2 linked regions of the Brasilonema sennae CENA114 genome follow. Each later gene encodes a partner of the first gene's protein in a complex. Links are inferred from orthologs where the notes say so. Each region holds a gene or a part of one and is shown in the gene's direction. Other genes may lie near its edges.

Region 1 (6,203 bases):
TGCTGCTGCGTCGTCCTCCCGGACGTGAAGCTTATCCTGGAGACGTGTTCTACATCCACTCACGTCTGTTGGAACGTGCGGCTAAGCTGAGTGACGAATTGGGTAAAGGTAGCATGACTGCTCTGCCAATCATCGAAACTCAAGCAGGTGACGTATCTGCTTACATCCCCACCAACGTAATTTCGATTACAGACGGTCAGATCTTCCTGTCTTCCGACTTGTTCAACTCTGGTATCCGTCCCGCTATTAACCCTGGTATTTCCGTATCACGGGTGGGTTCAGCTGCTCAAACCAAGGCAATGAAGAAAGTTGCTGGTAAATTGAAGCTGGAGTTGGCACAGTTTGACGAACTGCAAGCCTTCTCACAATTCGCCTCTGACTTAGATAAAGCAACTCAAGACCAGCTGGCACGGGGTGCGCGCTTGCGGGAACTTTTGAAACAGCCACAAAATGCACCGCTATCGGTGTACGAGCAAGTCGCTCTTCTTTATGCTGGTATCAACGGTTACTTAGACGACATTGATGTCGAGAAAATTACTGACTTCACCAAAGGATTGCGCGAGTACTTAAAGACCAGCAAACCTCAGTACGTTCAAGGAATTCAATCCAAGAAAGCACTGGGTGATGAAGAAGAAGCACTCTTGAAAGAGGCAATTAACGAATACAAGAAGACCTTCTTGGCAACAGCATAATTAGTCAAGAGTCATTAGTCATTAGTCATTAGTAAAGAGCTTAATGGCTATTGACTCTTGACTAACGACTGAGGACTAACGACTAAGGACAAAATTTATGCCAAATCTCAAAGCAATACGCGATCGCATTCAATCAGTCAAAAATACCAAAAAAATTACAGAAGCCATGCGGCTGGTGGCTGCAGCGCGGGTGCGTCGCGCTCAAGAACAGGTGCTATCCACCCGTCCCTTCGCCGACCGCTTGGCGCAAGTTCTGTACGGTCTACAAACTCGTCTGCGTTTTGAAGAAGCAAACTTACCACTGTTGAAAAAACGGGAAGTTAAGTCAGTAGGGCTGTTAGTGATTTCAGGCGATCGCGGTTTGTGCGGCGGCTACAACAACAACGTTATCAAACGTGCCGAAAATCGCGCCAAAGAACTCAAAGCAGAAGGTGTAGACTACAAATTTGTCATCGTAGGACGCAAAGCAACCCAGTATTTCCAACGTCGCGAACAGCCGATAGACGCCACCTATACTGGTTTAGAGCAAATCCCTACCGCTGCTGAAGCCAACAAGATTGCTGACCAATTGCTTTCTCTGTTCTTGTCAGACAGCGTAGATCGTATTGAGCTTATCTACACCAAGTTCGTCTCCTTGGTGAGTTCTCGTCCGGTAGTGCAAACCCTGCTTCCTCTTGACGCTCAAGGTTTGGAAGCACAGGATGACGAAATCTTCCGCTTAACAACCCGTGGCGGTGAATTTGAAGTCACACGAGAGAAAGTAACCGCTCAAACCCGTACTTTATCCAGTGACATGATTTTCGAGCAAGACCCAGTACAGATTCTCGATTCCTTACTACCTCTGTATCTGAGTAACCAGCTTTTGCGGGCGCTGCAAGAATCAGCTGCCAGCGAACTTGCTGCACGGATGACAGCAATGAGCAATGCTAGCGATAACGCCAAGGAACTGATGAATGCCCTCACTTTGTCTTACAACAAAGCGCGGCAAGCCGCAATTACCAATCAAATCCTAGAGGTTGTCAGCGGTGCTGAGGCACTAGGTTAGGAAATTGCTCATAGCAAATGAATAATAGCTAATTGCTAGTTGTGTTGAAATTAGCAATTAGCTATTTTTAATTGTTGGGGCTTTTTCACCAATGGAGGCTAATGATGACACTGACGACATATGGATCTTTGTGTACTGAGGTTTATGATATCACCAAGCCCATTGATGGAAAGTACCCTGACGTTCCATACTACATCAAACATCTTTCTAAAATTGGTGGCAGAATTCTTGAGGCGATGGTTGGCACGGGACGACTACTCATCCCGCTGCTAGAAGCTAATTTGAACGTTGAGGGCATCGATTCTTCAGAAGATATGCTTGCTTGTTGCCATCGGCACTGTACGCAAAAGGGGTTGAAACCAGTTCTCCATCATGGTTCTGTAGAAAACCTTGACCTCCCTGGGAAATTCAAAGCGATCATTGTGTCCTTCGGTTCTTTTATGTTGCTAGAGAAGCGAAATGCTGCTGTCGCCGCCTTACAAGCTTTTGCACGACACCTTGAACCCCAAGGTCGAATCTTCATCGATTTGGAATTACCCATCGAAGATTTTAAGACTGAGAATATCGTAAGGCAGCGATCGCCTATTGAGTGTCCTGATGGTTCAACAATTCTTTTGCAAATCACTTCTGACATCGACTGGCTGAATCAACTCAACATGAGTGTGATTCGCTACGAGAAGTGGAAGGACGGAGAACTCATTGCCACAGAGTTACAGCGGTTACCCCTGCACTGGTTTGGGCGAGATGAATTTATCATCTGTTTGCAGGAAAACGGTTACAAAGACATTACCTTATGCGCCAACTATACTGACGGTCTACAACCAAGTTGTCACAAAGACACCTTGTGTTTCTGTGCAGCACTGGCATGAACCAGAAGACCAAATCCCACCAAAATCTCAAATTTAGCTCCTGAGTGGCACATTTGAAAATAGCGTATTATAATCGTACTATAGGTAAAACACATGGGTCCGTAACGGTTTCGACAGGTTGGCGAAAGCTACTTTGTGAAACAGGTCGAGAGTGAGTCGTCTCTCGAAAATCCAAGACTCAACATAAAGTAAATGCAAACAACATTGTACCTTTTGCTCGTAAGCAAGCTGTAGTAGCTGCCTAATAACCTCTTTTCGGTTCGAGCGTCTCTAGTTTGACTCCGTTAAGGACTAGAGACCAACCCCCAACGGATGCTCTAGCAAGTGTCTCTGGTTCGCTTGTTAGCTAAGACTTAACCAGAGCATCCTAGCGTTCGGGATAATGAACGTTCCCCGCCTTGAGGGTAAAAGAGGCTAAGCCTGTGAACGAGCGGGGGGTCAATACCCAGTCTGGACAGCAGTTCGACTCTGCTCGGATCCACTAAAAAATATCCGCAAATCCGCCTGACAGTTTTATGTGATGGCGGATTTCATTTTTTCTGGGCGCTTAAAAAGTTGTTTGGCAAAGATGTTTCTAAAAACTTATTTAACAACTATATGGCTCGTACAGGTTATACCCTGCCAGTGTTTGCAGTAGCCGCTGCTAAGGCTGCTCTTATGCATCTGCGTGAAAAAATAGATTCTCAACTCTCAGTTGAGATTGATCTGCTTTCTCAAACAGCAGAAATTTCGATTTCTCAAGTTGCAGCTTTAGACTCTCAGAGTGCCTTGGCAGTGACACTCAGCGATCCAGGTGATAACTTAGATTTAACAAAAAACACGCCCATTTGGGCTTGGGTAAAATTGTCACAAAGGCAATCCCAAGCCTTGATTTTAGAAGCAGGAGAGGGTTTGGGAAAAACAACCTCTGGAGAACCAGCGATTTACAGTTATGCCCGTCGCCTGTTTGATGCCAATTTACTATCTCTGATTCCCCCAGAGCAAACGGCAACGGTATCAATTATTCTTCCTGAAGGGCGTCAATTGGCGCAACGTACTTCTAATGAAGCCTTTGGCATTTTAGAAGGGTTAGCTTTGTTGGGAACCAGTGGAATTTCTCAACCTTTGTCGGCGGCTGACTATTTAGAAGAATTTCGTTTGTCGTTGCAGGCTAAGGTCAAAGTTTGTCCTGGTTTGGTGTTTTGTATTGGTAGCAATGGTATGCAAGTTGCACAACGTTTAGGCATACCAGAATCAGCAGTTGTGCAAACCGGGAATTGGATTGGTGCAATGCTTGTAGAAGCTGGACTATATCAAGCAACTTCTGTTTTGCTGCTGGGATATCATGGCAAACTGATTAAGCTGGCTGGTGGCATTTTCAATACGTCTAGTCATTTAGCAGATGCCAAATTAGAAATTATAAGTGCAGCAGTTGTTGCTGTTGGTGGTGATGTACAAACAGCACGGGCAATTTTAGATACTAAGACTGCAGATGCAGCACACAAAAAATTAATCGAACTAGGACTGGCAGAATCAGTATTTGGGATACTAGCAGAAAAAATTAGTCAGAAGGCTACTGCTTACGTGCAAAAATATGCTAATGTTGCCCTTAAAGTTGGTACTGTATTGTTTGACCGCAAAGGCGAAATCATCAGCCAAGACTTGCACGCAAAAGAACTTTTGAGTTTTGATCAAAACTAAGAAAGTTCTCATCAAAGGTGTGATGTACTCCCTTCGGCTAGCCCCTAAGGGGGCGCTGCGCAAACGCTCAGCGAGCGTTCTTCTGGTGGCTGAGCGGAGTCGAAGCCAGCGGAGGGATGCATTGAGTTTGTCGAAGTGTCGAAGCCATCACCACCGAAACCAGTCAACCGACTGTAATGAGTTTCATTTTGACACTCAGCTAACTTATGCAACAAATTTGTATCCCCTACAATCAAAGCTTGCTTCTTCTTCCGACTCCAACCTTGCACCTGCTTCTCACGCTCAAAAGCATCAACTACGCGCTCATAATACTCACAGAAAATCAGCTTCACAGGCAACCGTTTTGCTGTGTGATTTGCACCCAGACCTTGCTGATGTTGCCTGTGAAGCTGTTCTAGATTCTTGGTACTACCTGTGTAATAACTACGATCAGCGCACTCAAGAATATACATATAAGCCATAAATTGATTTGTGCGATCGCTTCGCTTCTTTTCTAGTTACATATAAAAGTGTTCCCTTCGACTTCGCTCAGGGAAGACTCTGTTACTAGATAAATGGCTTTTACCAGCTATGGCTTTTGCTGGCTGAGCGAAGTCGAAGCCAGCATCACTCACAACAACCCTGAGCGCGATCAAATACTATTTGTCGCAAGTTATACCAAGTTGCAATCAAAAGTACCACCTGTCATTGCGAGTGAAGCGTAAGCGCAAAGCGCACGCTAAGAGCGAACGCGCAGCGTGTCCGTTCGGCTTTGCCGTGCCGCAGGCTCAGGACTCAGCGGAATGAACCAATCTCCCCTAAAGTGCTATTACAACAGAACGCAACTTGGTATTAGTAGAAATGTAAGTTTTGCTCATGCACTTTGTTGTAACTTGAGCAGAGCTTGAGCTTTAGCAAGACGTACTAAATGCTCAATAAACTCATAATGTTGCCACAGACAGCGATCGCTTTCATCTAAACCTTGAGTACGATTTTGTCTAAAAGAGATTCAATTTCAGCTTGAACCATAGGCGAAAGACGGAGAGCTAAAATTTCTTCAGGAGATGGTAACTTTGCTAAAAACTCTAAAACTTCAGTCAGTCCAGAAAAACCTGTAGAAGGATTAGCCGTCATTTCTCGCAATCCTAGAGCCAAAATCTGGGGTAAATCTTCCTTGTGAGATTCTAAATTGCGAGCAATCTCATCAGGTATATCTAAAGTAATTTGCATAATTTTTTATCTCGATATTATAACTTATATCTAGACAGTGCAGCTATTCCCTACACCCTTACACCCCTAGCTTTGCTCAAAACCGAAAACCAAAGTTGTAAAATTGCAACCTTCCATAACCGAGAAATTGACCATGAGGTTGGTCTCCCGGCGGAAACGCCGTGACTCCAAATAGGTAGACACCAGCAACCGTCGGGTTCTGCACTGGCTTGAGAGCTAGTGTGATGGTTCTACCTGGAGGTACTGGCGGATCAAATATGAGCGATAGTGTTTTGGTTTTGCTGTCCCTTGTCACATCTTTCAAAGCAAGCTTTGGACCTTCTTTGGAAGGTGTTCCTTCAAAAGCAGAAGTGTCTGGCAAGTCAAAGCGCACACGATCTACTCCTTCACGCTGATGAATGGTAATTGTTTGCAGCGGTTCTCCAGCATTTTCTGGCAGGCCAATGGTAAAATAGTATGTTGGGTAGAGTCGATGAGGAGTATTATCTCCTGCACCTCTCTGTTAGAACCGGACGTGCGCTTTTCAGTGCATCCGGCTCCCGATGTTTTAGGGTTTCCCCTTGCTCATGTGTATGTAATCATGGCAGCTTTCATGTACAGCAGTGAGGTTATTGGTTTTCCAGTTGCTGTGATTGCTGTCAATGTGGTGCAGGTGAACCGTTTCTCCTGATAACATTTTCATATTACAATATCCACATGTATGGTTTT
Region 2 (2,693 bases), 2.9 Mb from region 1 along the record:
GGTAATCAACAAAGATAACCTCAACGAATCGAAGATTGCCCTAGTGTACGGTCAGATGAACGAGCCACCCGGAGCAAGAATGCGGGTAGGTCTATCTGGGTTGACAATAGCAGAGTACTTCCGCGATGTGAACAAGCAAGACGTGCTGCTGTTTGTTGACAATATCTTCCGATTTGTGCAAGCAGGTTCAGAAGTGTCAGCTCTGTTGGGACGGATGCCTTCTGCTGTAGGATATCAGCCAACATTAGGAACCGACGTCGGTGCACTGCAAGAGCGGATCACTTCCACCAACGAAGGGTCAATTACCTCAATTCAAGCGGTATACGTACCAGCCGACGACTTAACCGACCCCGCACCCGCTACCACATTCGCTCACTTGGATGGAACAACTGTACTATCTCGGGGTTTGGCATCTAAGGGAATTTATCCAGCGGTAGACCCCCTAGATTCTACTTCCACCATGTTGCAACCCAACATTGTTGGCGAAGAACACTACAACACTGCTCGTGCTGTACAATCAACACTACAGCGTTACAAGGAACTCCAAGACATCATCGCAATTCTCGGTTTGGACGAACTGTCTGAAGATGACCGTCTGACTGTGCAGCGTGCACGCAAAGTTGAGCGTTTCTTGTCCCAGCCGTTCTTTGTGGCAGAAGTGTTCACCGGTTCTCCTGGTAAGTACGTGAAGCTGGAAGAAACCATCAAAGGCTTCCAGAGAATTCTTGCTGGAGAATTCGATAATCTGCCAGAGCAGGCTTTCTACTTGGTCGGCAATATTGACGAGGCAGTCGCCAAAGCCGAAAAACTCAAAGGCTAATATTCAGTGAACAGTTATCAGTGAACAGTTATCATACTAATTCTGATCACTGTTCACTGATACTTGATGACCGATAACCCTTCGGGTTCGCAGTCGCCTAGGTCGGGAGACCCGTCATTCGCGCTGGCTCACTGATAACTGATAATTGATAACTGATAACTGAAATATGACATTGACTGTTCGTGTAATTTCCCCAGATCAAACTGTGTGGGACGCCCCAGCTGAAGAAGTCATTTTGCCCAGCACCACCGGTCAACTCGGTATCCTCAGCGGACACGCACCACTGTTAACAGCCCTAGATACGGGCGTTATGCGAGTGCGTGCTGAGAAAAATCAGGGTTGGACAGCGATCGCCCTGTTGGGTGGCTTTGCCGAAGTTGAAAAAGATGAAGTCACAATTCTAGTAAACAGTGCTGAGCGGGGTGACGCAATTAACATTGAGGAAGCCCGTGCTGCTTTGAATGAAGCTGAAACCCGTTTGAATCAAGTACAAGCAGAAGAGCGCCAAAGCCAAATCCAAGCAAACCAAGCATACAAACGCGCTCGTGCTCGTTTTCAAGCTGCAGGTGGTACAGTCTAGTTACTTGTAGGTAGGTTGCTCTATCTACAAATTGTTCTCTGACAGAAGTTTCCAGTAAGTCTGAAGGAACATGAGGTTACTAGGAGGCTTAGCTTGCTTTCTACCATACTTTAGGCGTGGCTGTAGACTAATGTCTGAGGACAGATACTACCTCGGAGTGCATTATTAGCTTTTGCCAGTTCTGCAGTGCGTTCAAGGGACGGCTTGTCACAGGCGATTCCTAAAGGAAAGCTCCGCTAAAGTCAAAGCAGTAAGCAATCCGGGGAGTCTCAATAGCATATGTACCTGAAAACCCTTCATCTGCGACAATTTCGCAACTATAAACAGCAGCAAGTTGAGTTTAGTGCTCCCAAAACAATTTTGGTAGGCAATAATGCTCAGGGCAAGTCCAATTTGTTGGAGGCGGTGGAATTGCTGGCAACATTGCGATCGCACAGAATGGCACGCGATCGCGATTTAATTCAAGATGGAGAAACCATAGCCATGGTTGTTGGCACTTTAGAGCGACAAACTGGCATCAGTGACCTTGCTCTCACCTTGCGTCGAAATGGTCGCCGTACCGTTGGTTTAAATGGTGAAACTCTGCGGCGTCAAATGGATTTTCTTGGTGTCCTGAATGCAGTACAGTTTTCTAGTTTAGATTTAGATCTTATTCGCGGTGGTCCTGAAGGTCGCCGAAACTGGCTGGATACTCTGTTAATCCAACTTGAACCTGTCTATGCTCATATTCTACAGCAATATAACCAGGTTTTGCGGCAGCGCAATGCCTTCTTGAAAAGCACTTTGCAACACCAGTCGCCATCGTTACGGGAAACGGCTGCGCGTCCACAAGAAAAACCACTGCATCTGACAAGTTCAAAAGCCCAAACTCCACAACATTCTGAGTTAGATATTTGGAATGCACAGTTGGCTACGACAGGAACACGGGTGATTCGACGACGCGATCGTGCCATACAGCGACTAGCCCCTATTGCTAGTGCTTGGCACGCTAGTATCAGTGGTGGTACAGAAATTCTAGAACTTAAGTACTCACCCAATGTTTCATTAGACCAGAACAATCCAGAGCAAGTACAGCAAGCTTTTTTAGAAAAAATAGAGCAGCGTGCTTGGCAAGAGTTACATCAAGGTACAACCCTTGTTGGTCCTCATCGTGACGAAATAGAATTGACAATTAATCAAACACCATGCCGTCAATACGGTTCTCAAGGTCAGCAACGAACCCTAGTACTAGCCTTAAAGCTAGCAGAATTGGAACTTATAGAACAAGTGGTTGGCGAACCACCCCTGCTACTA

What was found. The genes of interacting proteins can lie anywhere in the genome.
Region 2: the proteins of DP114_RS17190 (region 1) and atpC are in contact, whole or in part, in a cryo-EM structure (PDB 9ITS), measured with the Chloroflexus aurantiacus proteins. The link is inferred for Brasilonema sennae CENA114 from one-to-one orthologs. Residues at the interface, in WP_012258894.1 of Chloroflexus aurantiacus: Pro2, Arg9, Arg10, Arg12, Ser13, Val14, Asn16, Val17, Ile20, Thr21, Met24, Val27, Lys31, Arg34, Ala41, Thr42, Pro44, Tyr45, Arg48, Met49, Val52, Arg88, Leu90, Arg142, Asp145, Ala146, Lys148, Leu149, Val205, Asp206; in WP_012258892.1 of Chloroflexus aurantiacus: Glu6, Val8, Thr9, Ala10, Glu11, Arg12, Val13, Thr26, Lys27, Asp28, Pro39, Leu40, Met41, Thr42, Ile43, Phe66, Glu68, Val69, Leu70, Arg73, Thr75, Leu77, Ala78, Asp79, Arg102, Gln107, Arg110, Asp111, Leu114, Ala117.

What each region holds. Positions count from the first base shown.
Region 1 is NZ_CP030118.1:4,032,155-4,038,357, reverse strand. What follows is about bases 1-2,763. They hold DP114_RS17190 (F0F1 ATP synthase subunit gamma), read left to right. Parts: upstream 1-789; coding sequence 790-1,737; downstream 1,738-2,763. Other genes in these bases: DP114_RS17185 (class I SAM-dependent methyltransferase), read left to right, coding at 1,842-2,606; atpA (F0F1 ATP synthase subunit alpha), read left to right, coding at 1-692. Also shown: cobalt-precorrin-5B (C(1))-methyltransferase CbiD, read left to right, coding at 3,204-4,286; DP114_RS17170 (GIY-YIG nuclease family protein), read right to left, coding at 4,331-4,747; DP114_RS17165 (hypothetical protein), read left to right, coding at 4,841-4,990; DP114_RS17160 (hypothetical protein), read right to left, coding at 5,241-5,495; DP114_RS17150 (group II intron reverse transcriptase/maturase), read right to left, coding at 6,043-6,203. UniProt on the Escherichia coli protein: Produces ATP from ADP in the presence of a proton gradient across the membrane. The gamma chain is believed to be important in regulating ATPase activity and the flow of protons through the CF(0) complex.
Region 2 is NZ_CP030118.1:1,135,047-1,137,739, reverse strand. It holds atpC (ATP synthase F1 subunit epsilon), read left to right. Parts: upstream 1-986; coding sequence 987-1,400; downstream 1,401-2,693. Other genes in the region: recF (DNA replication/repair protein RecF), read left to right, coding at 1,680-2,693; atpD (F0F1 ATP synthase subunit beta), read left to right, coding at 1-820. UniProt on the Escherichia coli protein: Produces ATP from ADP in the presence of a proton gradient across the membrane.